One region of the Xanthomonas sp. AC360 genome, then DNA from elsewhere that is predicted to be linked to it. Evidence: predicted binding sites of a transcription regulator. Region 1 holds the regulator's gene; the other holds the start of a gene.

Region 1 (15,438 bases):
CCGCAACTGGCCGGACGGACGCAGCGCCGAGGCCGGCAAACTTCCGCGTACCGGACGGCGCCTTTATAACGACCGTCAAGGGCGCCTGTGGATTCTCACCCTCGGCGGACTGTTCGTGATCGAGCGCCCGCTGGACGGCGGCACCTTGCAGCCTGTCGCCGACATGCCTGCGATCGCCTACACCGATATCCAGCAGACCGCAGACGGCACTCTGTGGGTCTCCAGTGCCAACGGGCTGTTTCGCCTGCAGGGCGAGCGCTGGTCCAAGGTCAAGGTCAAGGTCAACGGCGGCGACTCTGATCCGTGGATCAGCAAGTTCCATATCAGCGACAGCGGCGAGGTGTGGCTGGCGTTCTATCGCCCCGGCCTGTGGCACGGCATGTTGCTCGGCGATGGTCTGGACCTGCAGGCGATCAACGACGAAGCGCTGCGCGACGCGGGTGTGTACCTGATGCGCAGCGACAGCCTGGGCCGGGTGTGGGTGGGCCACGCACGCGGCGTGGAGGTCTATAACGGCGAGCGCTGGGCGCATCTGTCGCAGTCGCAGGGCCTGATCTGGGACGACATCTCCGAAGCCGCATTCTTTGAAGATCCCGACGGCTCGGTGTGGATCGGCACCGCGCGCGGTGTCAGCCACCTGGCGGATCCGGCGCGCCTGTTCGACGAGCGCCAGCCCAGCGTGCGCATCGACAGCGTCAGTCGCGGCGGCGTGCCGATACGCGCCGGGCAACTGCTGGCCTGGAGCGACACGCCGTTGCATATCGAGTTGTCGACGATGGAGGTCTACGACGACCCCAGCCGGCTGACCGTGCGCTATCGCGTGCGTGGCCTGCACAACGAATGGATCGAGAGCGACGATCTGTCGATCGACCAACCGCCGCTGCCGTCCGGGCATTTCCGCCTGCAGGTGCAGCTGCTGGACCGCTATCGGCGCACCGCATCGCCGGTGGTGGATCTGGCATTTGCAGTAGCGCCGTTGTGGTGGCGCAGCCCGCCGGCGATTGCGCTGTATGTCTTGATCGGCGGCGGCTTGCTGATCGGCCTGTGGAGCTGGCGGCACCGCCATCTGGTGGCGCGCGAGCGCATGCTGGCCGAGCTGGTAGCCGAACGCACCTATCAACTGGAGCGCGAAAAACGCGACCTGGAAAGCGCCCGCGCGGCGTTGGCTTTGAAGGCCAGCCACGACGCGCTCACCGGCCTGCTCAACCGCTCCGGCATTCTCGACGCCATGACCGAAGAGCTGCAGGCCTGCGCGCATGCCGAGCACGCGTTGGCGGTGGTGCTGATCGATCTGGATCACTTCAAGCAAGTCAACGACGAACACGGCCATCTGGCTGGCGACGCGGTGCTGGCCAAGGTGGGCGCACGGCTCACCGCCTGCCTGCGCGACTCGGACAAGGTGGGCCGCTACGGTGGCGAAGAACTGTTGTTGCTGCTGCCCGGCATGACCCGTCAGAGCCAGCACCGGCTGCGCGCCATCCACGAAGCGATCAGCCTGCCGCTGTACGACGTCGGTGCCGCGCGGCCACTGCAGGTGACCTGCTCGATCGGCGTGGCGTGGTTTCGCATCGGCGACACCGCCGCCACGCTGCTGGCACGTGCGGACGAGGCCTTGTATCGGGCCAAGGGCCACGGCCGCAATCGCATCGAACCGGAAGAACCCGAGGTTTCGGTCGCCTGATCCACTGCGCTGCGCCATTGCGTGCTCAAGAACGCGCGCAGCGGGTCGCTAGCTCCTTGAGCAAGCGCGTCTTTCGACGTCGGAACTGGATGGGTGGTCGCAACCTACAACCTTGGCATGGTGCTGTTGTCGCTGGTGGTGGCCGTGTTGGCCTCCTATACCGCGCTGCATCTGGCCGCCCGCATGACCGCCAGCCGTGGCGGCATCGCCGCCGCATGGCTGGTGGGCGGCGCCATCGCGATGGGCATCGGCATCTGGTCGATGCACTTCGTCGGCATGCTGGCCTTCCAGCTGCCGATTCCGCTGGGCTACGACGTGGCGCTGACCGCCTACTCGATGCTGGCGGCCATCCTGGCCTCGGCGCTGGCGCTGTGGCTGACCTCGCAACCGCAACTGCCCTGGCCGCGGCTGGGCCTGGGCGCGGTGCTGATGGGGTTGGGCATCGCGCTGATGCACTACATCGGCATGAGCGCGCTGCGCATGTCGCCTGCCATCACCTATGACCCGGCGCTGTTCGCGCTGTCGGTGGCGATCGCCATCGGTGCGTCTGCCGCCGCGCTGTGGATCGCGTTCCGGTTGCGTCACGATGGCCGCCGCTACAGCCTGCGCATGATTGCCGCCTTTATCATGGGCGTGGCGATCGTCGGCATGCATTACACCGGCATGGCTGCCGCGCAATTCGCACCTGGCAGCATCTGCGGCGCGGCCGCCGGAGCGCACCTGCCGTTGTCGTGGCTGACCGCGGTGGTGGTAGCGGTCACGTTGGGCCTGCTGATCCTGGCGCTGGTGATTTCGGTGCTGTCGCGCCGCCATCAGCAGCACACCGAAGTGCTGGCGCAATCGCTGGCGCAGGCCAACGCCGATCTGGCGCTGGCCGCCCTGCACGACCCGCTCACCCGCCTGCCCAACCGGGTGCTGCTGCACGAGCACGTGCTGCAGAACATCGAGCGCGCGCAACGCGATGGGCAGCGCTTTGCGGTGATGCTGATCAACCTGGACGGCTTCAAGGTGGTCAACGACGGCTACGGCCACCGGGTCGGCGATCAATTGCTGGTGGTGGTGGCCGAACGCCTGAGCGCGCATCGGCGTGCGCACGGCAGCCTGGCGCGGCTGGGCGCGGATGAGTTCGTGCTGGTGGCCGATATCGCCGACCCGGAAGATGCGGCGGCCATCGCCGGGCATCTGGTGCAGGCGTTGGCGGTGCCGTTTCTGGTCGGCGATCAAGAGCTGCGCCTGAGCAGCAGCATCGGGATTGCACTGTATCCGGAAGATGCCGGCAGCGAGCACCAGCTGATGACGCACGCCGATGCGGCGATGGGCCATGCCAAGCAGGCCGGGCGCAATCGCTACCGCTTCTTCGAGCGCGCGATGACCGACACCACCCGCGAGCGCCTGCAACTGCTGCAGGATCTGCCGCGCGCCCTGGAATCGGGCCAGTTCGTGCTGCACTACCAGCCCAAATACTGCGCCGACGACGGCCGCCCGATCGGCGCCGAGGCGCTGATCCGCTGGCAGCATCCAGAACGCGGCCTGGTGCCGCCGGACAGCTTCATTCCGCTGGCCGAACGCAGCGGCATGATCGGCCCGCTCGGCAGCTGGGTGCTGCAGCAGGCGTGCCGGCAGATGCGCGCGTGGCGCGACGACGGCCACGGCGACTGGCGAGTGGCGGTGAACCTGTCGGCCACCCAGCTCGCCTCGCCCAGCCTGCTCGACGAAGTGGCCACCACCCTGGCCGAGCATACGATCGCCCCCGGCCAGCTCACCCTGGAAATCACCGAAACCATGGCCATGCGCGATGCCGAGGCCTGCCTGCGCACGCTTGGCCAGCTCAATGCACTGGGCGTGCGCATTGCCATCGACGATTTCGGCACCGGCTATTCCAACCTGCTCTACCTGCGCAAGCTGCCCGCGCACGAGCTCAAGATTGATCGCAGCTTCGTGCAGGCCATGGACAGCGGCGCCGAAGATATCGCCATCGTCGCCGCCGTCGTGGCGCTGGCCCACACCATGCGCTTGCAGGTGGTGGCCGAGGGCGTAGAAACCGCCGCCCAGCGCAACACCCTGGAACGGCTGGGCTGCGACCAGCTGCAGGGCTATCTGCTGGGCCGGCCGATGGAAGCCGACCGCTTCATTGCAGTGGTCGTCGCCCAACGCGACGGCCCGCGTCGCCTGGCCAGCTGAGCAACAAACGACGTCGAACGACTCCCGGCCCAGCCGTCATGCTCAACGACTCCCAGCCAGGCCGAGCACCAGCCTGGACGTGGAGCGGCTGACAGCACGTAGCGAGCGTTTGCCGGGCAGTGAGCGCAGTGGCTTTGTCGGCCGCATCCTGCGGTCACAGGCCCAGGCCAAGCGCCGAGTAGGTCGAGTGCGCGGTGCCCTCGCCGTTCGCGGGACACGCCGTGAACCCGTCCCTGGGGGCTCGATGGCGGCATCCATGCCGCCAACGGTCCCGCAAGCGGCGAGGACACCGCGCCAGACAGCCGGCTGGTGACTTTGAAGAATAGAAGGCACTGCGCCAGACCGCTGCTGGTTGCGTGGTGAAAGCTCAGCACAGCGACTAGCGTGACTGGTCCTTGCCCGCTCACCGTCGCGGGACCCTTTGCGGCATGGATGCTACCAAGGAGCTTGGAGCAGCTAACAAAACTACTGTGCAGCCGCCAGGCGGGCGCGGCCGGTGCTCGGAATCGGCATGTACCACCCGTACACTCCGGTTCCTCCGCGCCGTCCACACCCACCTGACGACTGCTCGCTACGTTTTGTTTGCCGCGCTTACATGGACGTACTTGCAGCGTGTCCTGCGATAGTGGGCAAGCAAGGACACTGCAGCCAAGTAGCAGATCAGCCGGCCTGCACGAGAGTGACGTCACGCAGTTTTGTTCGCCGCGCTTTTGTAGACCGACGGGCTGCCCTCGCCCCTCACCGTCGCCACACCCCTCCAGCAGCTCAACGCGCGGCCACTGCTTTTCCGATTCCCCAATCCCGATTCCCGCTCCGAAACTGGAACGCCGCTTGCATGAGACCAGGCTGATCCCCCACCGGCACCTTCATGTCCGAGTCCGACGACGGCGGCGAGCGTACAGAGCTTCCCACCGAAAAACGCCTGCGCGAAGCACGTGAGCAGGGCAACATCCCGCAATCGCGAGAGTTGTCCACCGCGGCGGTGTTCGGCGCTGGCGTGTTCGGGTTGATGGCACTGGCCGGCGGCATCGGCGATGGCGCGGCGGTGTGGATGAAGACCGCGCTCAGCCCCGACCCGAGGATGCGCGAGAACCCGATGGCGCTGTTCGGCCACTTCGGCGACCTGCTGATGCAGCTGCTGTGGGTGATGCTGCCGCTGATCGGGATCTGCCTGCTGGCCGGGCTGGCCGGCCCGCTGCTGATGAGCGGCCTGCATTTTTCCAGCAAGGCCATCATGCCCGACCTCACCAAGCTCAACCCGGCCAGCGGGATCAAGCGCATGTGGGGCAGCAACAGCCTGGCCGAGCTGGTCAAGTCGATCCTGCGCCTGCTGTTCGTCGGTCTGGCGGCCTGGCTGTGCATCTCCAAGAACCTGCACGGCCTGCGCTCGCTGGTGAATCAGCCGCTGGAACAGGCCATCAGCAACGGCCTGCATTTCACCAAGAGCCTGCTGTTCTACACCGCCGGCGCGCTGGTGCTGCTGGCCGCCATCGACGCGCCGTACCAGAAGTGGAATTGGATGCGGAAGCTCAAGATGACGCGCGAAGAGATCAAGCGCGAGATGAAAGAAAGCGAGGGCAGCCCCGAAGTGAAGGGCCGCATCCGCCAGATGCAGATGCAGATGTCGCAGCGCCAGATGATGGAAGCGGTGCCCAAGGCCGACGTGGTGCTGATGAACCCGACCCACTACGCGGTGGCGCTCAAATACGAAGGCGGCAAGATGCGCGCCCCGATCGTGGTGGCCAAAGGCGTGGACGAAATGGCCTTCCGCATCCGCGAAGCCTGCGAACAACACCGGGTGGCGATCGTCACCGCACCGCCTTTGGCACGCGCCTTGTATAGGGAAGCTCAAATCGGCAAGGAAATTCCCGTGAGACTCTATTCGGTCGTGGCCCAGGTACTCTCTTACGTCTACCAGTTACGCGGCTGGAACGGCGGCCCGATGCCGGAATTGCCCTCGCTGGACGTGGATGAGTTCGGCAAGGGAGCCAGCGCATGAGCGCCCAACCTACCCCGCTGAATGCCCGTCGCGTCATGGAGTTGCTGCGCAACGGCCTGGGTGCGCCGCTGGCGCTGATGGCCATGCTGGCCATGCTGATGGTGCCGCTGGCCGCACCAGTGCTGGATGCGCTGTTCACCTTCAACATCGCCATCTCGCTGATGGTGCTGCTGGCGGTGATCTATGTGCAGCGCCCGCTGGAATTCACCATTTTCCCGATCGTGCTGCTGATGACCACGATGCTGCGGCTGGCGCTGAACGTCGCCTCCAGCCGCGTGATCCTGATCAACGGCCAGGACGGCCACGCCGCAGCCGGCAAGGTGATCGAGGCCTTCGGCCAGTTCGTGATCGGCGGCAACTACGCCGTGGGTATCGTGGTGTTCGCGATCCTGACCATCATCAACTTCGTGGTCATCACCAAGGGTGCCGGGCGCGTGTCGGAAGTGACCGCCCGCTTCATCCTGGACGCCATGCCCGGCAAGCAGATGGCCATCGACGCCGACCTCAACGCCGGTTTGCTGACGCGTGAAGAAGCCAAGGCCCGCCGCGAAGAGGTCCGCGAAGAAGCCGACTTCTACGGCGCAATGGACGGTGCCAACAAGTTCATCCGCGGCGACGCCATCGCCGCCATCATGATCCTGTTCATCAACCTCATCGGCGGCATGGCGGTGGGCATGTTCCAGCACGACATGAGCTTCGTGGATGCCGCGTCCACCTACACCCTGCTGTCGATCGGCGACGGTCTGGTGGCGCAGCTGCCAGCCCTGCTGGTGTCGTCTTCGGTCGCCTTGCTGGTGACCCGCGCCTCGCGGGCGCAGGACATGCGCGGCGCCATGATCAGCCAGGTGTTCGGCCAGCACCGCGCACTCGCGGTGGCCGCCGCCATCCTGGGCCTGGTCGGCTTGGTGCCGGGCATGCCGAACGTCGCGTTTTTGACGCTCGGCCTGATCCTGGGCGTGATCGCCTGGAAAATGTACAAGCGCAGCCTGGTGGTCGCCCCGACCGGCGACCCCGCCAGCGATCCCAAGGCCGCCGCCGCAGCCGCCACCGCGCAGGCCAGCGCCGAACTGAGCTGGGACGAACTGCGCCCGATCGACCCGCTGGGCCTGGAAGTGGGCTACCGGCTGATCCCGCTGGTGGACAAGCACCAGGGCGGCGAATTGATGGCGCGTATCAAGGGCGTGCGCCGCAAGCTCACCCAGGACATCGGTTTCCTGGTGCCGCCGGTGCATATCCGCGACAACCTGGAACTGTCGGCCAACGCCTATCGCCTGCTGGTGCATGGTGTGCCGGTGGCCACCGCCGAGATCTACCCCGACCGCGAGCTGGCGCTGGACCCGGGCGGTGCGCTCGGCCAGCTGGACGGCATCCCCGGCAAGGATCCGGCGTTCGGCCTGGATGCCACCTGGATCCAACCGCATCAGCGCTCCTACGCCGAATCGATGGGCTACACCGTGGTCGACCCGGCCACCGTGGTGGCCACGCATCTGTCGCACCTGATCCGCGAACACGCCCCGGAGCTGCTCGGCCACGAAGAAGTGCAGCAGTTGCTGGCCACCCTGGCCAAGACCGCGCCGAAGATGGTCGAAGACCTCACCCCGAAGGCGCTGCCGCTGTCGGTGGTGGTGCGCGTGCTGCAGAACCTGCTGATCGAGCGGATCCCGGTGCGTCAACTGCGCAAGATCGTCGAAGCGCTGGTCGAGCACGCCCCGCAGAGCCAGGACCCGGCCACCCTCACCGCCGCGGTACGCACCTCGCTGGGCCGCTTCATCGTGCAGGAGATCGCCGGCATGTCCGCCGAACTGCCGGTATTCACCCTGGCCCCGCAGCTGGAGCGCGTGTTGCAGGAATCCACCCACGGTAACGGTGTGGCGCTGGAGCCCGGTCTGGCCGAGCGCCTGCACCAGAGCCTGGCCGATTGCGTCGGCAAGCAGGAAGCCCGCAACGAACCGGCCGTGGTCCTGGTGCCCGGCACCGTCCGCGCCGCCCTGGCCCGCCTGGTCCGCCACAGCGTCCCGAGCCTGTCGGTGCTGGCGTATAGCGAAGTGCCGGAAGACAAACGCCTGAAGCTGGTCGGCACCATTAGCTAAGACGAACGCACACCGTCATCGCCCCCATTCCGTAGGCGCGCACCCGGGCGCGACAGCCTTACCGGGACAGCCCCATCGCGCCCAGGTGCGCTCCTACGACGTACCGGGTAATCCGACAACGCGGGTGAGCTTTGATCCAGAAGGGTCAACCGCTGGGATGCGAGATCCCAAGAAGACAGCACAGCTCGGACTGGACAACGTCGCCGACACCGCGTGTGTAGGAGCGCACCCGGGCGCGAGGGCTTTACCGGGAAAGCCCCATCGCGCCCAGGTGCGCTCCTACGGCGTACTGGGTCATCCGACAACGCGGGTGAGCTTTGATCCAGAAGGGTTAACCGCTGGGATGCGAGATCCCAAGAAGACAGCACAGCTCGGACTGGACAACGTCGCCGACACCGCTTGTGTAGGAGCGCAACCGGGCGCGAGGGATTTACCGGGACAGCCCCGTCGCGCCCAGGTGCGCTCCTAAGATGCAGCGTGCACCCTGACCAGGCGCAGTTGACCCCGCTCTGCATGCTCAACCGCGGCAACGCGCGATGTCTTGGACGACGACCTACCACTAAGCAACATCGTGGCCCCCTTTCCGTAGGAGCGCACGCGGGCGCGACGGGCTTCACCGATACAGCCCATCGCGCCCAGGTGCGCTCCTACGACTGCATCGGCGCTCCGGTATAGCCCGACAGCCTCTATCGCGTCCTCCAGCAATCGCCGCAGGGCGGCCACCAACCGCCAACGCCAGGCGCCGGAAATCCGCCACTCGGCAAAATCCCAATCGATTGCATGCCACCGACCCTGGGAAGCACGACGAGCACGGCGCTGCTGCGGTTCGCGCGGGCGTTCAATGCGCTCCAACAGACGCGATCTGCGCAGCCGTCCAACACAGGGACGCCGCCGCACCGGCACCCAATGCCGTCGAAAAATTCAATCAGAACATCCACTTAGCGCAGCAAGCCCGGCTCGGCGTCAGTACCTAGTCTCCTCCGCGCGCACCCCGCACCCACTCGCCAAAAACCCAGCACCGCCGTTTTGGCACGCCGCGTGCATTAGCTCTGGCGAGACCGCAGACAGCACCACCGCTGCGGGGCGGATGGCAGGACTTGGAACAACCGAACGGGACAGGCAACTCATGACGCTGGCAACACACCCACATTCATCGCGCACCCGTCCGGCGTCCGGCGGGTCCCGTTCCTGGAGGCACGTGGCATGAAGATCAAACGCTTTGTCGCCCCGGACATGCGCACCGCATTCCGCATGGTGCGTGAAGAGCACGGCCCGGATGCAGTGATCCTGTCCAACCGTCGTACCGCTGAAGGCATCGAGATCGTCGCTGCCAGCAACTACGACGAAGAACTCGTGCAGCGTGCGCTGGAAACCGCACGCTCCGATGCGCCGATCACCCACACCGCTCCGCTGCAGCAGGCGCCCGTGCAGCAGGCTCCGGCGCAGGCCGCTACCCGCCCGGCCGCTCCGGTGCATGCCCCGCTCAAGCCGGCCGCCGAGAACGGCATGAGCCACCGCCAGCGCGTTGCCAGCGCCGCCGAAGAAATGATTGCTGCGATGGCCCTGCGTCAGCCGGTCAGCGTGCCGCGTCAGGCCCCGGTGGCCGCCCCGATCCGCAGCGTGGTGCCGATGCCGGCCGTGCAGGATGTCGCCGCCCCGGTTGTGCAGCGTCAGGAACACGCGCTGTCGGCCGTGCCGGAACAGCTGTTCGCCGACTTTTTGACTACCGCCCCGGTGCAGCGCCCCGCCGTGCAGGCCGCTCCGGTGCAGGCACCGACCCCGGTCGTTGCCGCAGCCCTCGCCGCCCCGGCTTACGCCGCGCATGGGCAGGACGACGATGCATTCGACGACGAGGCCGACTTCGGCCTGGACGACGCGCTGCCGCAGATCCTGCCGCCAGCCGCGTTGCCGCCGATCGTCGTCGCCCCCGCCGCGCTGGCCGCGGTGCCGGTGGCCGCCGCGCCGCTCCCGCAGAACGACGAAGAACTCAAGCAGCTGCGTGGCGAACTGGCGCTGATGCGTCAGATGATCGAGCGCGAAATGAACCGCCTCACCGACGAGCGCCTGCGTGGCTCCCCGGTGCGTGCGCAGGCGCTGGAGCTGATGGACGACTACGGCTTCGATGCCGGCCTGACCCGCGATGTCGCCATGCAGATCCCGGCCGATACCGAATTGCACCGCGGCCGCGGGCTGATGCTGGGCCTGCTGTCCAAGCGTCTGCCGGTGGCTCCGATCGACCCGCTGGAACGCGGCGGCGTGATCGCCCTGGTCGGCCCGACCGGTGCCGGCAAGACCACCACCATCGCCAAGCTGGCGCAGCGCTTCGCCGCCCAGCACGCCCCGCGCGACGTGGCCCTGGTCACCACCGATACCTTGCGCGTCGGTGGCCGCGAGCAGCTGCACAGCTACGGCCGCCAGCTCGGCATCGCCGTGCACGAGGCCGACAGCGCCGAAAGCCTGCTCGCGCTGCTGGATCGCCTGCGCGACTACAAGCTGGTGCTGATCGACACCGCCGGCATGGGCCAGCGCGACCGCGCCCTGGCCGCCCAGCTGAACTGGCTGCGCGCCGCCCAGCAGGTCACCTCGCTGCTGGTGCTGCCCGCCAACTCTCATTTTGCCGACCTCGACGAGGTCGTGCGCCGCTTCGCCCACGCCAAACCCCAAGGCGTGGTGCTGACCAAACTCGACGAGACCGGCCGCTTCGGCAGCGCCTTGTCGGTGGTGGTCGACCACCAACTGCCCATCACCTGGGTGACTGACGGACAGCGGGTCCCAGACGACCTGCACCGCGCCAATGCCGCCAGTCTCGTTCTTCGTCTTGAAGATTTACGGCGCGCTGCCGATAAGCCCTGTACTCCGGAGCACAACCATGCAGTCGCGTGAATACGCAAAGCTGACCAACGCCTTCCCCCTGACGGCGACCCGTCCCGAGCCCTTGGGCCCGGTGCGCACGATTGCCGTGACCGGTGGCAAGGGCGGCGTGGGCAAAACCAACATCTCCGCCAACCTGGCCGTGGCGCTTGCCGACATGGGCAAACGCACCCTGCTGCTGGACGCCGACCTTGGCCTGGCCAACCTGGATGTGGTCTTGGGACTCTCGCCCAAGTTCACCCTGGCCGACCTGATCGCCGGCCGCTGCACGCTCGATGAAGTGATCATCGAAGGCCCGGGCGGCGTGTTGGTGGTGCCGGCCGCCTCCGGTCGCCGCCACATGGCGGAACTGGCTCCGGCCCAGCACATCGGCCTGGTCAATGTGTTCTCCGAACTGGAACGCGACCTGGACGTGATGGTCATCGACACCGCCGCCGGCATCACCGACAGCGTGCTGACCTTCTGCCAGGCCGCCCAGGACACCGTGGTGGTGGTCTGCGACGAGCCGGCCTCGATCACCGACGCCTACGCGCTGATCAAGGTGCTCTCGCGCGAACGCGGCGTGGACCGCCTGCAGATCATCGCCAACATGGTGCGCGACCCCAACGAAGGCCGCCTGCTGTACGACAAGCTCTCGCGCGTCTGCGAAAAGTTCCTTGGCGATGTGTCGCTGAACTATCTCGGCCACGTGCCGCAGGACGACTGGTTGCGCCTGTCGGTGCAGCGTCAGCAACCCGTCATCAAGGCGTATCCCGCCAGTCCGTCGGCGCAGGCCATTGCCGAAATCGCACGCCGTACCTCGCGCTGGCAGGCTCCCACCGTGCCGCGCGGCAACGTCGAGTTCTTTGTCGAACGCATCATCCAACGGGGAGTGGCCGCATGAGCACTGCTACCGCAACCACGGCCACCGCGCAGTACCGCGCCGTGCAGCGCAATAACGCCAACGACGTGGTGACCCAGCACGCCGATCTGGTCCGCCGCATCGCCCACCATCTGGCGGCGCGTCTGCCGGCCAGCGTGGAAGTGGACGACCTGATCCAGGCCGGCATGATCGGCCTGATCGAAGCCTCGCGCAGTTACGACTCCGACCAGGGCGCCTCGTTCGAAACCTACGCCTCGATCCGTATCCGCGGCTCGATGATCGACGAAATTCGCCGTGGCGACTGGGTGCCGCGTTCGGTACACCGCCGTGCCCGCGACGCCGCCGCCGCAGTGCGCAAGATCGAGCAGAACACCGGCCGCGCCGCCGCCGCCACCGAAGTGGCCGCCGCGATGGAAATGCCGCTGCCCGATTACCTGCGCCTGATGGAAGACGCCGCACGCGGCCAGGTGCTGAGCCTGGAATCGCGCATCGAAGATCACGGCGAGCTGGACACCACCGCCAAGGGTGGCCCCAACCCGCAGCAGATGATGGAGCGTGGCGAATTCGGCCGCGAGCTGGGCAAGGCCATCGGCCAGTTGCCCGAGCGCGAGCAGCTGGTGCTGTCGCTGTACTACGAACAGGAATTGAACCTGAAGGAAATCGGCGCTGTGCTCGGTGTCAGCGAGTCGCGCGTCTGCCAGATCCATGGCCAGGCCGTGGTGCGTTTGCGCGGCCGCCTCAAAGTCTTCGAACTGGCCGACGCCGGTGTCGAAATTGACGACTAATTTTTCGCGTATTTTTTCGTGTTAGGAGCTTGATGTGAATAAGAACATGCGGATCCTGATCGTGGACGACTTCTCGACGATGCGACGTATCGTCAAGAATCTGTTGGCAGATCTCGGCTTCACCAATACCGCAGAGGCCGAAGACGGCAACAGCGCGCTGGCTGCATTGCGCTCGGGCCCGTTCGATTTTGTGGTGACGGACTGGAACATGCCCGGCATGACCGGCATCGACCTGCTGCGCAACATCCGCGCCGACGCTAAGCTCAAGCACCTGCCGGTGATGATGGTGACCGCCGAAGCCAAGCGCGAGCAGATCATCGAAGCGGCGCAGTGCGGCGTCAATGGCTACATCATCAAGCCGTTCACCGCGCAGACGCTGGAAGAAAAGCTGGGCAAGGTATTCGAACGTCTGGCGGCGACCGCCTGATGAACGCCACCGTGGAGACCAATGCCGAACGCGCTGCGTTGATCGAGCGTCTGCAAGGTGCGCTTGATGCACTGGAAAGCGGTGACGAAGCTGCCTGGAAGCGCGAGGTCGATCACCTCGCCGCCCTGCGCACGCGTCCGATGATGCAGGGCCTGAGCCGGCTCGCACGCGAACTTGGGCAGGCGCTGGGCGAGCTGCCCACCGTGCCCGAAGAAGCCGGCGAACTGGACGATGCCTGCTCGCGCCTGGACCACGTGGTGGAAATGACCGAAAAGGCCAGCCATCGCACCCTGGATCTGGTCGAAGAATGCCGCGAGCTGGCCAACAAGCTGCGCGACGGCGGTCTGAATCAGGACCAGGGCGCGCTGATGGACCAGATGCGCCACAACCTCACCGAGCTGTCGCTGGCGCAGAGCTATCAGGACCTCAGCGGGCAGATCATTCGCCGCGTGGCCGGGATCGTGCGCCGCGTGCATGAAGGCTTCGGCGCGCTGGGCCTGCCGCCCAAGAGCACCGAGCCGAAGAAAGACGACGGCGGTCTTGCCGGTCCTGCGGTCAAGGGCCTGGACCGTCACGCGGTGTCGCAAGACGACGCCGACGATTTGCTGTCCGGATTGGGGTTGTAACCATGAGTGCTGTTCCAGACGATATTGCTGCCGATTTCATCGTCGAGGCCCAGGAAATCCTGGATCGCCTCGGCGAACAGCTGGTGTCGCTGGAACAGGCGCCAGACGAAGCCGACCAGCTCAACGCGGTGTTCCGCGGCTTCCACACGCTCAAGGGCGGCGCCGGCTTTCTGGCGATCAAGCCCATGGTGGAGCTGTGCCACGCCGCCGAAGAAACCCTCGGCATGGCGCGCTCGGGCCAGGCGGTGCTGCAGGCGCATCACTTCGATGCCGCGCAGCAGTCGCTGGATTATCTGCAGGCCATGCTGGATGCGATGGGCTCGGGCGAACCCGTGCCGCATGCACCGCCGTCGCTGATCGCACAGTTCGATGCCAAGAGCGGACCGCCGGCGGTCAAGGCCGCACCCAAGGCGGCAGCTGCCGCAGCTGCGCACGACGACGGCCATGCCGCGCCGGCGCCGGGCGCCAAGGCCGCACCGAAAGCTGGCGCCAAGGGCGGCGCCGAAGCCGAACAGACCGTGCGCGTGGATACCAAGCGCCTGGACGCCATCGTCAATCTGATTGGCGAACTGGTGCTCTCGCGCAACCGGTTGAAGACCTTGCGCACCCGTCTGCGCGACGAAGAACTCGACCGCGCGGTCAGCGTGCTGGATATCGCCACCGCCCGCCTGCAGACCGCGGTCATGCGCACCCGCATGCAGCCGGTGAGCAAGGTGTTCGCGCGCTTCCCCAAGGTGGCCCGCGACGTTGCGCGCACCCTGTCCAAGGAAGTTGAACTGGAACTGGTCGGCGCCGAAACCGAGCTCGATCGTAATCTGGTCGAAGCCCTGGCCGACCCGCTAGTGCACCTGGTGCGCAATGCGATCGACCACGGCATCGAATCGCCGGCATTGCGCGAAGCCACCGGCAAACCACGCAGTGGCCATGTGCGCCTGTCCGCGCAGCAGGAAGGCGACTACGTCAGCATCGAAATCCAGGACGACGGCGCCGGCATCGACCCGGAACGTCTGCGCGAAATCGCCCGCAACAAGGGCCTGATCGACGCCGAAGCCGCTGCCCGTCTGAGCACCGACGAATGCCTGCATCTGATCTTCATGCCGGGCTTTTCGACCAAGGCCGAAGTCACCGATATCTCCGGCCGCGGCGTCGGCATGGACGTGGTGCAGTCGCGTATCCGCGAGTTGAGCGGGCAGATCCAGATCCAGTCCGAACTGGGCCGCGGCAGCCGCTTCATGATTCGCGTGCCGTTGACCCTGGCCATCCTGCCCACGCTATTGGTGCAGGCCGGCGAAGCGGTGTATGCACTGCCGCTGGCACGCGTGGTCGAAGTGCTGCACGCACCGCAGACCTCGCTGGGCTGGTTCGACGGCCGCGCCGTGCTCGACCGTCGCTCGCACACCTTGCCGCTGATCGACCTGCGCCGCTGGCTGGGCGTGCCCGCCGATCAACCGCCGCTGCTGACCGTGGTGCTGCTGCAGGCCGGCGAAACCCGCTTCGGCCTGGTGGTGGATCAGGTCCGCGGCCGCGAGGAAGTGGTGATCAAACCCCTCCCCCGCGCCCTGCGCGGCCTGCCCGGCTACGCCGGCGCCACCCTGATCGGCGACGGCCGCATGGCGCTGATCCTGGATGTGGATGGGCTGCGTTCCAGCGATCATTGATTTTCGGGAATCGGGAATCGTCAAGACGATCCTAGCTACCTGATTTGACGACAACGGCCGCGTACTGCGGCCGTTGTCGTTTCACTACCAGCATCGCTGCCGATCTATGCCAATACGCGCGCAGGCATGGGCGCGATGGTTTGGCGACGGCCAGGCTGCCGTGGAACTGAATCTGGAACCGTTATTACAGAACCGTTACTTCACTAGCCCTCACACCATCCGGTGTTGAGGCGCAATCGACTGCTCTCTCTGTTGCTC
Region 2 (15,438 bases), 260 kb from region 1:
GCACGGGTGCCGGCATCGTGCTCAAGATGGTGCTGCAGGACGGCTGCTTCCACGCCGACCCGCATCCGGGAAATATTTTCTATCTGCGCGACGGTCGTATCGCCGTCATCGATTTCGGCATGGTGGGGCGTGTGTCCGAACAGCGCCGTTTCCAGGTCGCGCAGCTGCTGCACGGCATGGTGAGCTACGACGCCGAGGCGGTCATCGATGTGCTGCTGGAGTGGGCCGGCACCAGCCTGGAGATCGACGAGGCGCGGCTGCAACAGGACATCGGTGCATTCGTCGACGAATACCGTGGCGTACCGTTGAAAGAGCTACGCATCGGCGCGATGCTCGGTGACGTCACCGCCATCCTGCGCGATCACGGACTGACGCTGCCGTCGGATCTGGCGCTGATGATCAAGGCCTTTCTCACTCTCGAAGGGATGGGGCGCCAGCTGGATCCGGATTTCGACATGGCCACCGAAGCGCGGCCGTATCTGGAGCGCGTGGTGTTGCAGCGGTACGCACCCAGCGCCATGTTGCGCCGCAGTCGACGCACTGTGACTGGCGCGATCGATCTGATCGGCGATCTGCCACGCGATCTCAAGCGTCTGATCCAGGCCGCACGGCGCGGCAAGTTGCAGCTGCACGTGGAAACGCGCGCCTTGCGCGAGTTCGGCGAGCAGGTCGACCGCGCCGCCAATCGGCTCACCATGGGCATCGTGACCGCTGCCCTGGTGATCGGTTCGTCGATCGTCATGAACAGCGTCGGCGGGAGCGCCAGTCGCTGGCTGCTGGCGCTGGGCGTTGGCGGATTCATCGGCGCCGGCTTGTGCGGCATCTGGATCCTGTTTTCGATCTGGCGCAGCCGGCGCTAGCGATCGTCAGGGCTGCCGACCTTCTTGAGGAGGGGAAACTAGCTATTGCGCATGGCCTTGTTAGTAGTAATACTACTAACCATGGACCTGACCGATACCCAGCAAGCAATCCTGGCCTTGATCGCCGAACGCATCGATGCCGACGGCGTCCCGCCTTCGCAGACCGAGATCGCCCGTGCCTTCGGCTTCAAGGGCGTGCGCGCCGCGCAGTATCACCTGGAGGCATTGGAACAGGCTGGCGCGATCCGTCGCGTGCCGGGGCAGGCACGCGGCATCCGGTTGGCCGGGCAGGGCGCGCACTCGCGGACGCCGCCGGTCGCCGAGCCACTGCGCGACGACGTGCTGCGCCTGCCGGTGCTAGGGCGCGTCGCAGCGGGCCTGCCGATCGGCGCCGATATCGGGTCCGACGACTTCGTCGTGCTCGACCGGGTGTTCTTCTCGCCGTCGCCGGACTATCTGCTCAAGGTGCAGGGCGATTCGATGCGCGACGAAGGCATCTTCAACGGCGACCTGATCGGTGTCCACCGCACCCGCGACGCGCGCTCGGGGCAGATCGTCGTGGCCCGGATCGATGAAGAAATCACCGTCAAGTTGCTCAAGATCGGCAAGGACCGGATCCGGCTGCTGCCGCGCAACCCGGACTACGCCCCGATCGAAGTGTTGCCAGATCAGGATTTCGCCATCGAAGGCCTGTACTGCGGGCTGCTGAGACCCAATCGCTGAGGGCTGCACCGATGTCTGTGCTGGCGTTTTCCCCAGCCGGCATTGCAGGATTCGCCGCTGCCCGCACAGGATTCGCAACATTACGCTGAGTGTGTCGCCACCAGTCTCAGCCCGTGCGATACACCGCCGTTACATTTGCTCCACACCGAAATCACTGACAAGGATCACCCAGATGGATGAGAACAAGAAGCGCGCCCTTTCCGCCGCACTGAGCCAGATCGAAAAGCAATTCGGCAAGGGCTCCGTGATGCGCATGGGCGATCGCGTGATCGAGGCGGTCGAAATCATTCCGACCGGTTCGCTGATGTTGGACATCGCACTGGGGATCGGCGGCCTGCCGAAGGGCCGCGTCGTGGAAATCTACGGACCGGAATCCTCGGGCAAGACCACCTTGACCCTGCAGGCCATTGCGCAGTGCCAGAAATTGGGTGGCACCGCTGCCTTCATCGACGCCGAGCATGCGCTCGACCCGATCTACGCGGCCAAGCTGGGCGTCAATGTCGACGATCTGCTGCTATCGCAGCCGGACACCGGTGAGCAGGCGCTGGAAATCGCCGACATGCTGGTGCGCTCGAGCTCGGTCGATATCGTGGTGATCGACTCGGTGGCTGCACTGACGCCGAAGGCGGAAATCGAAGGCGAGATGGGCGACCAGCTGCCAGGTCTGCAGGCACGTCTGATGAGCCAAGCGCTGCGCAAGCTGACTGGCAACATCAAGCGTTCCAACACCCTGGTGGTCTTCATCAACCAGTTGCGCCACAAGATCGGCGTCATGATGCCGGGTCAGAGCCCGGAAGTGACCACCGGCGGTAACGCGCTCAAGTTCTACGCCTCGGTGCGTCTGGATATCCGTCGTATCGGCGCGATCAAGAAAGGCGACGAGATCATCGGCAACCAGACCAAGATCAAGGTGGTCAAGAACAAGTTGGCGCCTCCGTTCAAGCAGGTCGTGACCGAAATCCTTTACGGCGAAGGCATCAGCCGCGAGGGCGAACTGATCGACATGGGCGTGGAAGCCAAGCTGGTGGACAAGGCGGGCGCCTGGTACAGCTATGGCGACGAGCGCATCGGTCAGGGTAAGGACAATGCACGCGGCTACCTGCGCGACAACCCACAGGTGGCGGCCAAGCTCGAAGCCGAGCTGCGTGAGAAGTTCCAGCCCGCGGAAGCGCCGCGCGAAGCGGGCGACGACGCCGAGAAGGAATAAGCGCTACCGGCAGCAAGCGATTGCGGTCCGAGTGGGCGGCATGGCGCACAGCCCGTCATGTTCCCGCAGGACATGACGGACTCAAGCGCCTGGCAACAGCTCACTGCTGAGCGACCGGTAAGGCGGAGTTTTTCTATCGCGAGGACGGCGGAGTCAGTGCCGTTGCTTCTCGCGGTAGATCTATCGAAGGCCAGGAGGGCAGGCGCCATGGAAGGCGCATTGATTCAGCGATCGGGGACACGTCACGATGGACGAGCAAGAGCCCGCACCAAAGCGGGGACGTCGGTTCAAAGAGCAGACGCCGGTCCAGCGCGCACTTGGTCTGCTGGTGCGGCGCGAGCACTCGCGCAAAGAATTAAACCGCAAGCTGCTGGCGCGCGGTATCGAGCCAGATGCCGCACAGGCGGCGGTGGAGCGGCTGGCTGGCGAGGGCTGGCAGGACGACACCCGGTTTGCTGCTGCGGTGGTGCGCAATCGTGCCGGCTCCGGCTACGGCCCCCTGCATATTCGTGCCGAACTCGGAACCCATGGCCTGGATAGCGAGGCAATCAGTGCCGCCATGGCGACGTTTGAAGGTGACTGGACCGAGAACGCACGCGATCTGATCCGGCGCCGGTTCGGCGAGCAAGGCCCGGTAGATCTGCCGCAGCGACGCAAGGCCGCCGATCTGCTGGCCCGGCGCGGTTTCGACGGCAACAGTATTCGTAGCGCCACGCGCTTCGACCTTGAGGACTGAGGGCGTCAGGCCTGCTACCCTTTGTGGTTTCAGGTTGTTCCCCTCATCTGCGCCCACATCTCATTGGGTGACCGGGACTGCCGCCCGCCCAATGCCAGCTCATGAACGCACCTGCCAAATTCAGCACTTCCCAGATTCGTAGTGACTTCCTCGCGTTTTTCGAGGGGAAGGGTCACACCATCGTGCCGTCCGCGCCGCTGGTGCCGGGCAACGACCCAACCTTGCTGTTCACCAATTCCGGCATGGTCCAGTTCAAGGACGTCTTCCTTGGCGCGGAAAAGCGCAGTTACGTGCGTGCTGCGGACGTGCAGCGCTGCCTGCGTGCCGGCGGCAAGCACAACGACCTGGACTCGGTGGGCTACACCGCACGCCACCACACCTTCTTCGAAATGCTGGGCAACTGGTCGTTCGGCGACTACTTCAAGAAAGATGCCATCGCCTGGGCATGGGAGCTGCTGACCCAGGTCTGGAAGCTGCCGGCCGACCGTCTGCTGGTGACCGTCTACCACACCGACGAAGAAGCCGTCGCCTTGTGGCGCGACATGATCGGCATTCCCGAAAGCCGCATCGTGCGTATCGGCGACAACAAGGGTGCGCCATACGCGTCCGATAATTTCTGGCAGATGGCCGACACCGGCCCGTGCGGCCCGTGTACCGAAATCTTCTTCGACCATGGCGATCACATCGCTGGCGGTCCTCCCGGTTCGCCGGACGAAGATGGCGATCGCTTCATCGAGATCTGGAATCTGGTCTTCATGCAGTTCGACCGTCAGCCCGACGGCACCCTGGTGCCGCTGCCGGCGCCGTGCGTGGATACCGGCATGGGGTTGGAGCGTCTGGCGGCGATCCTGCAGCACGTCCACACCAACTACGAGATCGATCTGTTCCAGGCCTTGATCGGCAAGGCCAGTGCGCTGACCGGCATCGCCGATCTGGAAAACAAGTCGCTGCGGGTGATCGCCGATCACATTCGCGCCTGTTCGTTCCTGATCGTCGATGGCGTGCTGCCTTCCAATGAAGGCCGTGGCTATGTGCTGCGCCGGATCATTCGGCGAGCGCTGCGGCATGGCTGGATGCTGGGCGTGCGCCAGCCGTTCTTCAGCAAGATGGTGCCCACCCTGGTCGAACTGATGGGCGAGGCCTATCCGGAACTGGTGGTGGCGCAGGAAACAGTGGCGCGCGCTCTGTTGGCGGAAGAGGAGCGTTTTGCCGAGACGCTGGACGCCGGCATGAAGATCTTCGACGACGTCGCGTCGCGCTCGCAGGACGTGATTCCCGGTGCAGACGCATTCCGTCTGTACGACACCTATGGGTTTCCGGTCGATCTGACCGCCGACATCGCACGCGAGCGCGGTATGCGCGTGGACATGGAGGGCTTCGATTTCGCCATGGAGCGTCAGCGCGAGACCGCGCGTGCGGCAGGCAAGTTCGGCGGCGGCGTCGCATTGCCGGCCGATGTGGTTGCGACCATGTCGCCGACCGTATTTCTGGGCTACGAGGCGTATGACGCCGACGCGCTGAAGGTTGTCGCGCTGCTCAAGCAGGGCCGCCCGGTGGAGCGTGCCGAAGCCGGCGATGAGGTCATCGTGTTCACCGATCGCACGCCGTTCTACGCCGAATCCGGCGGTCAGGTCGGCGATAGCGGGCAGTTGAGCACGGCCGATGTTTCCATCGACGTCGCAGACACTCACAAGTTCGCCGGCCAGTTCCATGGGCATGTCGGACGCATCACCGAAGGCGCGCTGGCGCTGGGGGATGTGCTGGCAGGCGGCATCGACGTGCAGCGCCGTGGCAAGACCATCCTCAACCACTCGGCCACGCACTTGCTGCATGCCGCATTGCGCGAAGTGCTGGGCACGCATGTGCAGCAGAAGGGCTCGCTTGTGGCGCCCGACCGCTTGCGTTTCGACTTCTCGCATTTCCAGCCCATCACTGCGGAAGAACTGGCAGTGGTCGAGCGCAAGGTCAATGCCGAGGTACGCACCAACCACAGTGTCGAAGTGCACAACATGGCCATGCAGGAAGCGCTGGATTTCGGCGCGATGGCCTTGTTCGGCGAGAAATATGGCGAGCACGTGCGCGTGCTGAAGATGGGTGGTTATTCCACCGAGCTGTGTGGCGGTACCCATGTCAGCCGCACCGGCGACATCGGTCTGTTCAAGATCACCTCCGAAGGCGGCGTGTCGTCGGGCGTGCGTCGTATCGAGGCGGTGACCGGGCAGGGCGCGCTGGATTACGTTGCCGATGAAGAACGCCGGCTGTTCGAGGCGGCAAGCCTGCTTGGCGGCAACACCACCGAGGTGGTCGACAAGGTGCGCGCACTGACCGAGCGTCAGAAGCGTCTTGAGCGCGAGCTGGAATCGCTGAAGGCCAAGCTGGCCTCCGGCGCGACCGCAGATCTTGGCGCCAGTGCTGTCGACGTGGATGGGGTCAAGGTGGTTGCCGTACGTCTGGAAGGATTCGATGCAAAGGCGCTACGCGAGGCGATGGACCGCTTGAAGCAGCAACTCGGCGATTCGGTGATCGTGCTGGCCGGTGCATCGGCGGGCAAGGTTGCGCTTGTCGCCGGCGTGAATGGCAGCCCAACTGGCAAGGTGAAGGCGGGGGAACTCCTCGGCCATATCGCCAGTCAGATCGGAGGCAAGGGCGGTGGCCGTCCGGATCTCGCCCAGGGTGGTGGCGAGGACGGGCCCGCCCTTGCGACCGCACTCGACGGTGTGCCCTCCTGGGTCAAGCAACACTTGGGCTGAACACTTGTCCTGCTATGCCTTGCTGGCTAGCAGGATGTCCCGCTACCATTTCTGGTCTATTCCCTTTACCTAGGGCGCGTCTCACTCACGAGGCCGTCGATGCTGGTGGGAAATCCACCGGTTCCAGGAGATTTGCAAAATGTTGATCCTCACTCGCCGGGTAGGCGAAACCTTGATGATCGGCGACTCGGTCACTGTTACCGTGCTCGGCGTCAAGGGTAATCAGGTGCGTATTGGCATTACCGCACCGAAAGATGTGGCTGTGCATCGCGAAGAGATTTATCAGCGCATCCAACGTGGGGACGAGCCGGTGGCCTCTGGCGCACATCACGGCGACGATTCTTCGAATTGCCCGTAATAAAGGGTTTACGTTAACCCCTGTTACCCGGTATTCTTCGCGGCCTGCCACGGACATCGCGGCAGGACGCAAAAACTGGAGCGATGCCCGAGCGGCTGAAGGGGCTCCCCTGCTAAGGGAGTATAGGGTCAAAAGCTCTATCGAGGGTTCGAATCCCTCTCGCTCCGCCAGTGTTCTAGACGCCCGCAAATCCTTGATTTGCGGGCGTTTTTATTTGGGTTGATGGGTGTAGTCAGCGGTGATCGCCAGCTGTGACGTCAAATTCCATCGCCACTGCCACTGCCTTTGATGGATTGCGAGCCGTACGCTCGCTCTTGCTCGGGTAGCTGCTCGGCGCTCATGCCTTCCCGTGCCGTTGTTCCTCGATCGCTGCGTTCTTCGTGGCCGCCGCCGGGGATCTTTACATCGCTCATTGTTGAGGGCGCTGAGGTGCGAGCTGTGAAACCATCTTCGCTTGCCGCTTGCCGCTTGCCGCTTGCCGCTTGCCGCTATTTCCCGCCATGCAAAATGCAGACAGCAAACAGTAGGGTCAATCTCCTGCGTTCAACTTCGCAGACCACCTACTGCGCTAACTGCAGAACTAAGGCCTAAGACCTAAGGAAGCTCTGAACAATTCGTTCGCGTGTTTTCGATCCAAACTCCTGGCAATCGTCATTACGCGCAACGGCTTGATGTTCAGTATGGAAGACCACCGCGTTCGAGCGACATCCCAGGATCACTCGTTCCGCGGCGAGTCGCTCAGGCCTTACCCAAGCTGCTGGGCTTGCCTTCTTGCTGGCGTGTTTTGCCCAGCGTCCCCATCTTCCTGCTAGTTGCCGGTTCCTTGTTCAAAGCGGCAACTTTTTTGCCGCACGCGTGTTCCAGTGCGCGTGCCTCGCCGATGCACGACGATGCTGCGAGAGGACATGGCCGATCTTTATCTGAGCCTCGTTCTGCCGATGATCCTGAGCATATTGCCGCGTCGGTGACGCCGCCAGTGATGTCGGCAGTGATCTCTGCAAGGCGATAGATGCAATGGGGCGTGTTGCGATGTCGACGGAGTCGCTATGCAACGGGTAAGTCGTCGGTCGCTCGAAAATGCAGAAGCCAGCGGTCCGGAGAGCCGGTCGCATCCGCCGGTGTGAGCGGCGTTTACGGGTGCTTTTTTCCAACGATGCAAGACGGAGGAGGGTCCATCGCGAGCGATCGCCGATACGCTGGCGCTGCGCGCGCCTTGGCGGCCAACGTACTGCATCAGCCACTGTGTTACAGATCGGAGAAGAAAGTCTGGTCGTCCTTGCACGCCAGGAAACAAGGCCTCGACTTTACGCGGGCGCTGCGCGCACCTTTGCGGCCAACGCACTGCATCCGCCCTTGTCTTGCGGATCGGAGAAGAAGGGTCTGGTCTTCCCTGCACACCCAGGAACAGGGCCTCGACTTCGGGAATGCCGGGGCATGAAGAGGACGATCAGAGAGAGACCGTCTGACATCTGAACCACTCGACTCTGTGGCAAGCGAAGGGGGTCAAGTACGGCGCGTGCGTGTCGCTAAAGACGTGACCCATATCTCGGATTTCGACGTGATGCGCCTACCGTTGCTTGGACGCCTGTTCTCTTCCTGGAGCCGTGGGCTGCAGCACAAGGCCAATGCAGTGGATAGGGTGATGGCGGTGATCGAATTCGATCTGGACGGCCGCATTCTGGATGCCAATCAGAACTTCCTCACGCTCATGGGATATCGGCGTGACGAGGTGGTTGGCCAGCATCACCGCATGTTCGTGACGACGAGTGATCGCGACAGCGAGAGCTATCGCCAGTTCTGGGATGCGTTACGGCGTGGCGACTTCAATGCCGGGCGCTTTTGCCGGCTGGATAAACACGGTCGCGAGGTCTGGATCAATGCCTCCTACAACCCGCTGCTGGATCGTGCGGGCAAGGCCTACCGCGTGGTGAAGTACGCCACCGACATCACCGAGCAGGTCCGTCAGACCGCCGATTTCGAAGGGCGCATCGATGCGATCGACAAGGTGATGGCGGTGATCGAATTTTCGCTGGATGGCACGGTGCTCGATGCCAACCAGAACTTCCTGCAGGTCATGGGCTATCGGCTCGATGAGATCCGCGGCAAGCACCACGGCATGTTCGTGGAGGCGCAGACGCGTCAATCGGCGTCCTATCGCGCGTTCTGGGATTCGCTTGGGCGCGGTGCATTCGATGCCGGTCGCTACAAGCGCATCGGCAAGGATGGTAGAGAGGTGTGGATCCAGGCGTCCTACAACCCGGTTCTCGACGAACTCGGGCGCCCCTACAAGGTGGTCAAGTACGCCACCGACGTCACCCGTCAGGTCATCGATTCGGCCGATGCGGATGGGCGCATACAGGCCATCGACAAGGTGATGGGCGTGATCGAGTTCGATCTGCACGGCCGAGTGCTGAGTGCCAACGATAACTTCCTGGCGATTCTTGGTTACTCGTCGAACGAGGCTATTGGCCAGCATCACGGAGTGTTCGTCGATGCGGCCTACCGCGCCTCCGACGAATACCGGCATTTCTGGGCAAAGCTTGCGCGCGGCCAGTTCGACGCTGGGCGGTATCGGCGGTTGCGCAAGGATGGCGGCACGGTGTGGATCCAGGCGTCCTACAACCCGATCCTGGATGTCTCCGGGCGCCCGTACAAGGTGGTCAAGTACGCCACCGACGTGACCGATCAAGTGCGCTCTGCCGAGCGCATGCGCGACCTGATGCGGCAGACCATGAGCATCGCGCAGAACGTGCAGCGTGAGTCGCATCATATTTCTGCCAGCAACCAGGAGCTGGTCAGCCGGGTGTCCACGCAGTCCAGCGCCGTGGCGCAGACCTCGAGTACGATCGATCAACTGGCTGCCACCGTGCGCACCAATTCCGAAAACGCCGGCTCGGCCCGACGCATGGCCGAGGACTCGGCTGCGGTGGCGCGGCGCGGTGCGGACGTCATCGCGGACGTGGTCAAGACCACCGCCGGCATTCGATCGGCAACCGACCGCATCGGTCAGATCATCGAAGTGATCGACGGCATCGCGTTTCAGACCAACATTCTGGCACTCAACGCGGCGGTGGAAGCGGCGCGCGCCGGCGAGCAGGGACGCGGGTTTGCGGTGGTCGCCACCGAGGTGCGCAGCCTGGCGCAGCGCTGCGGCGTGTCGGCCAGGGAGATTCGTTCCCTGATCGACAATGCGACCAACCAGGTCGGCGATGGCTCGCGCCTGGCCGAACAGGCCGGCGTCGTGATGCAGGACGTAGTGGCCTCGGTACTGCGTGTCACCGCGACGGTGGAGCAGATCGCCGCCGCCAGTCACGAGCAGGCGCTGGATATTTCGACTGCGAACACGGCGCTGCACTCCATCGGCGTGCAGGCGCGCGACCAGGCGCAAATGGTCGATGACCTGGCGCGGTCGGCACGCGTGCTGGAAGCCGATGCGGACGCGTTGTTCGCACTCGTCAACGGCGATGCCGACGGAGCTGCGCAGCCCGACGCGCCGTTCAAATCGCAGGCCGCATAACGGCCAATCGCTGAGACTGCGACCGCGGTGGCCGGGTGTCGAAGCCTTCGTCTTTGGCGCTGAAGACGGACGTCATGTCGTGTCGTGTCGCGGTGCGTGTAAGCCAGGCGTTGTCGCAGCAAGGTAGGGCAAGCGCACCAACCACACGCACAGCGTCACGCCCAGATTTTCGCGCGCAGCACAAAGCCCGCTAGCGCGGGCCTTGTGCGTTGGGGGCAGCGCCGCTTGCAGCACATGCAGGTCGCATGCGCTGCAAGGGCCGTGAGCGGCTTACTTCGGCAGATCGAACACCAGTACTTCGGCGTCGCGTGCATCGGCCAGCACGATCTCCGGCTCGCCGATGACCTGCACCGCATCGCCAGCCGACAACGCCTGTCCATTGACGCTCAGGCTGCCGCGGGCCACTTGCACGTAGCCGATGCGGCCTTCAGCCAGCGGCTGCTGCAGGCGCACGTCGCCATCGAGGATCGATGCATACAGCCGTGCGTCCTGGTGCAGGCGCAGCGAGCCGTCGTCACCGGCCGGCGAGGCGATCAGACGCAGCTGGTTGCGCTTGCTGTCGGCATCGAAATGCTTTTCTTCGTAGCTAGGCTCGATACCGTTGCGCTCGGGCATTACCCAGATCTGCAGGAAGTGCACCGGCTCGCTGGACGAATGATTGAACTCGCTATGGGTCACGCCGCTGCCGGCGCTCATGCGCTGCACATCGCCGTAGTGCAGCACCGAACCGGTGCCCATGCTGTCCTTGTGTTCCAGCGCGCCGTCCAGGACGTAGGAAATGATCTCCATGTCGCGGTGGGCGTGGGTGCCGAAGCCTTCGCCCGGGGTCACCTTGTCTTCGTTGATTACCCGCAGCGGGCCGATGCCCATGTGGCGCGGGTCGTGGTAGCTGGCGAAGGAGAAGGTGTGGCGCGAAGACAGCCAGCCATGCTCGGCACGGCCACGGGTTTCGCTCTTGCGGACATTCAACATGTTGCTTCTCCTTGAAAGATTCGAATTGGCGCCGGGGGTGAATCGGTGTCCCTGCGGCTTGATGCGTAGTCTCCGCCTCTGTCGGCCAGAGAAAAAGCGAGTAGATTTGGCTGCTACCATCGAAAAATTCGAACAATGAAAATCAGCCTGGAAGCGCTACAGATCCTGGATGCGATCGACCGCCGCGGCTCCTTCACTGCGGCGGCCAAGGTGTTGTTCAAGGTGCCCTCGACGATCTCGTACACGGTTTCCAAGCTGGAAGACGATCTGGGGGTTCAGCTGTTCGAGCGGGTGGGGCCGAAGGCAACGCCGACCCAGGCCGGGCGCGAACTGCTGCGTGAAGGACGCAACCTGCTGCGTGCCGCGCAGGAGTTGGAGGTGCGCGTGCGGCGCGTCGCCTCTGGCTGGGAGTCGGATTTTGCGATCGGGCTGGATGCGATGTTGCCGGCTGCGCTGCTGCAGGCGCAGATCCTGGACTTCTACGCCGTGGCCGACAGCACCCGGCTGCGTGTGCTCAGCGAGTCGCTGTCCGGCAGCTGGGAGGCGCTACTGGACCGGCGCGTGGATCTGATTGTGGCGGCGGGCGAGGGGCCAAGCGGCGGCGGTTATGTCGCCGAACAGATCGGCAGCGTGCGCTTTGTGTTCGCAGTGGCCGCGACGCATCCGCTGGCCGGCGCGCAGCTGCTCGGTGCGACCGAGCTGGCCGACCATCGCGCGATTGCCGTGGCGGATTCGGCGCGGCGTCTGCTGCCGCGCACGGTCGGCCTGTTGTCCGGCCGCGATGTGCTGACCGTGCCGGACATGCACACCAAGTTGCTGCTGCAATTGGCCGGAGCAGGCTACGGGTTTCTGCCTGAGCCGTATGCGCAGGGCGCGCTGCTGGAGGGCCGTTTGCGCCAGGTGCCGGTGGAAACGCACAAGGCCGACGAGACCTTCTTCCTGGCGTGGCGGCCGGGCGAAGAGGGTGAGGCGCTTGGCTGGTGGCGGCGCGCGTTGCGGGCCGACGGTCTGTTCGAGCGATGGTTGCAAGCGCTTGCCGAAACGTATCGTTTCGCTGCCGCCGGGCAGTCGCAAACGTGATCAAGAGCGGATAATGACCGTTCGCCGTCGCGCAGGGTCGTCGCATGCAAGGCTTGATCGAACAGTACGGATTGGCGCTGGTGTTTGCCAACGTGCTGGCGTTGTCGCTCGGGCTGCCGGTGCCAGCGCTGCCGACGCTGGTGTTGGTCGGCGCCGGTTACGCGCTGCGCGGTGGTAGCGAGGCGTGGCTGGCGGGTCTTGCCGCGTGGGGCGTGTCGGTGCTGGCGAGTCTGCTTGGCGACCTGGTGTGGTATCTGGCAGGTCGTCGTTTTGGCAATCGCACCTTGCAGTCGCTGTGCCGGCTGTCGCTGTCGCGCGATACCTGCATGAAGCAGACCGAGCGTTTTTTCTCGCGCTGGGGTGTGCGCGTGCTGGCGGTGGCCAAGTTCGTGCCGGGCCTGTCGATGGTGTCGGTCCCGATGGCTGGTGCGATGCGGGTGCGGCCGGGCGCGTTCCTGCGTTACGACGCGTTCGGAGCCTCGCTGTGGGCGCTGGTCGGGCTGGGTCTTGGGGCGGTGTTCACCCATCAGGTGCAGGACGTGCTCGTGTTTTTGTCCGAACTCGGTTCCGGTGCGGTGGTGGTGTTGGCCGCGCTGCTGGCCTGCTACGTCGGGTGGCGCTGGTGGCGGCGTCACACGCTGCTGCGCTCGCTGGAGCAGGCGCGTATTGCAGTGGACGAGCTGGTGCCGCTGCTGGACGGTGACGAGAGCCTGCGGCCGACGGTGCTGGATATCCGTGCGCCGGGATACCGCGACCTGCAGCCGTACACGATTCCTGGCGCGGTGTTTGCCGACGAACGCCAGCTTGCGCAGATTCTGGCCAGCGTGCCGCGCGATCGCAGCGTGGTGATTTATTGCGCGTGTCCCGATGAAGTGTCTGCGGCGTGGCTGGCAGGTCGGATGCGCGAGCGTGGTTATCGCGATGTGCGTCCGTTGCTGGGCGGGCTGGATGCGTGGCGCGATGCCGGGCATCCGGTGACCTCGTTATTGCCGGTGGTGGTGGTCGGCCAGTCGGATGCTGTGGGCGCCACCGCGTGAGCGGTCTGCGTCCTGTTCGATAAGAACAGCTAACCAAACGACTGTGCAGTTGCCTGCCTGCCTGCCTGCCTGGCGGGCGCGGCCGGTGCTCGCTGCCGCGTCGCTTACAGTGTGGTTCTGAGCGCGCCTTCCATACCCATCCGGCAACGCGCGCTACGTCTTGATGGGCGCTTTAACGCGCATCGCAGCGCATTCGTATCGATACGCTGCACAAGCCGCATTCGCGAGCGATGCAGGACAAAAACGACAGGCAAAAAAAAGACCAGCAAGCTGGTCGTTTTCTTCAAGATTGGTGCGCCCGGAGAGATTCGAACTCCCGACCGCCTGGTTCGTAGCCAGGTACTCTATCCAACTGAGCTACGGGCGCATATCTTGTTTGACTTGCCATCCGATGCAGTGCAGTCGGACGTTTTAACTAAAAAAACAGCGGTTCAGTGCTGTCTTTTTTTGTTCCTGAAGATGGTGCGCCCGGAGAGATTCGAACTCCCGACCGCCTGGTTCGTAGCCAGGTACTCTATCCAACTGAGCTACGGGCGCCTCGTCAGGAGCGGAATTATGCGGATGCCCGACGTACTCGTCAATCCCTTTGTGAAATTCGATTGTCGCCGGCCGCATCGGCACGCGTGCGTTGCAGCGCAGCCGCGACGGCTGCGGGTGCCTTCATCCATGCAAAGTGATCGCTGCGCACGCCCAGTTGCGCATCGTCCAACTGCTGCACCTCGGCATGCGCCTGCGGCATCTTCTGCAGCAGTGCATGCAACGCCGCAGCCGGGCCGAAGTGATCGTGGTCGAAGGTCAGCGCCTTGATCGGTATCGTCAGCGCGCCCAGTGCGCGCTCCAGATCCCAGCCGCTGCCTGCAGCGCGATAGCGATTGCTGCGGCCGACCTGTGCCCAGTCGGCGATCAGGCTGCGTGCCTCGGTGCCGCCGAAGCCGAGCGATCGCCCGTGCAGCACGCCTTGTACGCGCGCAAGCCAGGGCAGGGCGCGATACGCCAGCGGTAGCCCGTAGCGCATCGGGCGCGGAAAGTTGCGCCAGTATGGCGAGCCGCTGGCAACCAGCCACAGCTGCGTCAGCGGTGAGTCGCGTTGCGAAGGAACTCGCGACGCCTGCAACGCGGCATGACAGCAGGCCAGCTGCCCGCCCAGGCTGTGCCCGCCGACGATGCGCGGGTACTGCGGGTCATGCCGATCCATCAGCGCCTGGCTGGCCGGGAGGTCGTCGGCAAGCAAGGCGCGATAGCCCCAATCGTGTTGGCGCGATGGGCGCAGCGTGCTGCTGCCATTGCCGCGCCATTCGTGCAGGTAGACAGCGATCCCGGTAGCGGCCAATGCATCGGCAAACGCTTGGTAATGCCGCGCTGCCACGCCCAATGCCGGCAGCCACAGCAAGCTGGCGATCGGTTGCGCTGGTGCACTGCGAATCACCTGCCAGCGATGTCCATCGGCTGCGCTGGCGGGCAGCATGTCGCTGTGCACGCCTTCGCTATGCACGCTCATACCGCTGGGGCGGCGCCGAAGTGGTCGAGCACCAGCACCTCGCTGTGCCCTGGGCGCTGCCCCAGGCGGATGGCGCGCGCCACGTAATCAATCGCTGCTTCGCAGGCATTGAGCAGCGACAGGCCCTGGCACAATTGCGCGGTAATCGCTGCCGACAGACTGCAGCCGGTGCCGTGCGCATCGACATCGATACGCGGATGCATGAACACGTCCTGGGTGACGCCGTCATCGAAGCGATCGATCACGCGCGCGCCCTCATGCAGGTGGCCGCCCTTGAGCAACACCGCGTTCGCGCCCAGCTCCAGCAGCGCGGCGGTCGCGTGTTCGGCGGCGTCGGCCGTGTCGATGCGGCGGCCGGTCAGCAGCTCGGCTTCCGGCGTATTGGGCGTGATCAAGGTTGCCAGCGGCAACAGGCGCGTGCGCAGCGCATCCAGTGCCGCGTCCTCGAGCAGGCGCGCGCCGCTGGTGGCGACCATGACCGGGTCCAGCACGATGAAGGGTGGGCGATGGGCTTCGAGCAGATCGGCCACGCAGTGGATGACGTCGGCATTGGCCAACATGCCGAGTTTGACGGCCTGGATCTGGAAATCGGCGAAGCAGGCATCCACTTGTGCGCGCAGAAATGCGATCGGCGGGATGTGCACCGCGGTGACGGCACGCGTGTGCTGTGCGGTCAATGCGGCAATCGCCGACAAGCCAT

Evidence for each region. Region 1 encodes FliA, which starts transcription of late flagellar genes. Its sites were predicted from a motif close to TAAAGTTTNNCNNNCNNNGGCCGATAA; they were not measured.
Region 2: a site for FliA is predicted at 8,138-8,164, ahead of ACZZ0O_RS15270 (methyl-accepting chemotaxis protein). Genes of this name have one in related genera too.

The regions. Positions count from the first base shown of each region.
Region 1 covers NZ_OZ409846.1:3,797,492-3,812,929, reverse strand. Annotated here, with positions in the region: gene ACZZ0O_RS16305 (diguanylate cyclase domain-containing protein) at 1-1,681, shown strand, start outside; gene ACZZ0O_RS16300 (putative bifunctional diguanylate cyclase/phosphodiesterase) at 1,775-3,862, shown strand; partial or broken gene ACZZ0O_RS16295 (hypothetical protein) at 4,045-4,338, opposite strand; RNA gene ACZZ0O_RS16290 (sX9 sRNA) at 4,374-4,449, shown strand; gene flhB (flagellar biosynthesis protein FlhB) at 4,731-5,861, shown strand; gene flhA (flagellar biosynthesis protein FlhA) at 5,858-7,951, shown strand; gene flhF (flagellar biosynthesis protein FlhF) at 9,155-10,834, shown strand; gene ACZZ0O_RS16270 (MinD/ParA family protein) at 10,821-11,705, shown strand; gene ACZZ0O_RS16265 (RNA polymerase sigma factor FliA) at 11,702-12,469, shown strand; gene cheY (chemotaxis response regulator CheY) at 12,504-12,896, shown strand; gene ACZZ0O_RS16255 (protein phosphatase CheZ) at 12,896-13,522, shown strand; gene ACZZ0O_RS16250 (chemotaxis protein CheA) at 13,525-15,180, shown strand; gene ACZZ0O_RS16245 (XVIPCD domain-containing protein) at 15,391-15,438, opposite strand, start outside.
Region 2 covers NZ_OZ409846.1:3,536,078-3,551,515, forward strand. Annotated here, with positions in the region: gene ubiB (2-polyprenylphenol 6-hydroxylase) at 1-860, shown strand, start outside; gene lexA (transcriptional repressor LexA) at 942-1,583, shown strand; gene recA (recombinase RecA) at 1,756-2,790, shown strand; gene recX (recombination regulator RecX) at 3,038-3,526, shown strand; gene alaS (alanine--tRNA ligase) at 3,628-6,276, shown strand; gene csrA (carbon storage regulator CsrA) at 6,416-6,634, shown strand; tRNA gene ACZZ0O_RS15265 (tRNA-Ser) at 6,712-6,804, shown strand; gene ACZZ0O_RS15270 (methyl-accepting chemotaxis protein) at 8,220-10,151, shown strand; gene ACZZ0O_RS15275 (pirin family protein) at 10,422-11,123, opposite strand; gene ACZZ0O_RS15280 (LysR substrate-binding domain-containing protein) at 11,259-12,203, shown strand; gene ACZZ0O_RS15285 (DedA family protein/thiosulfate sulfurtransferase GlpE) at 12,248-13,240, shown strand; tRNA gene ACZZ0O_RS15290 (tRNA-Arg) at 13,531-13,607, opposite strand; tRNA gene ACZZ0O_RS15295 (tRNA-Arg) at 13,701-13,777, opposite strand; gene ACZZ0O_RS15300 (alpha/beta hydrolase family protein) at 13,818-14,738, opposite strand; gene thiD (bifunctional hydroxymethylpyrimidine kinase/phosphomethylpyrimidine kinase) at 14,735-15,438, opposite strand, start outside.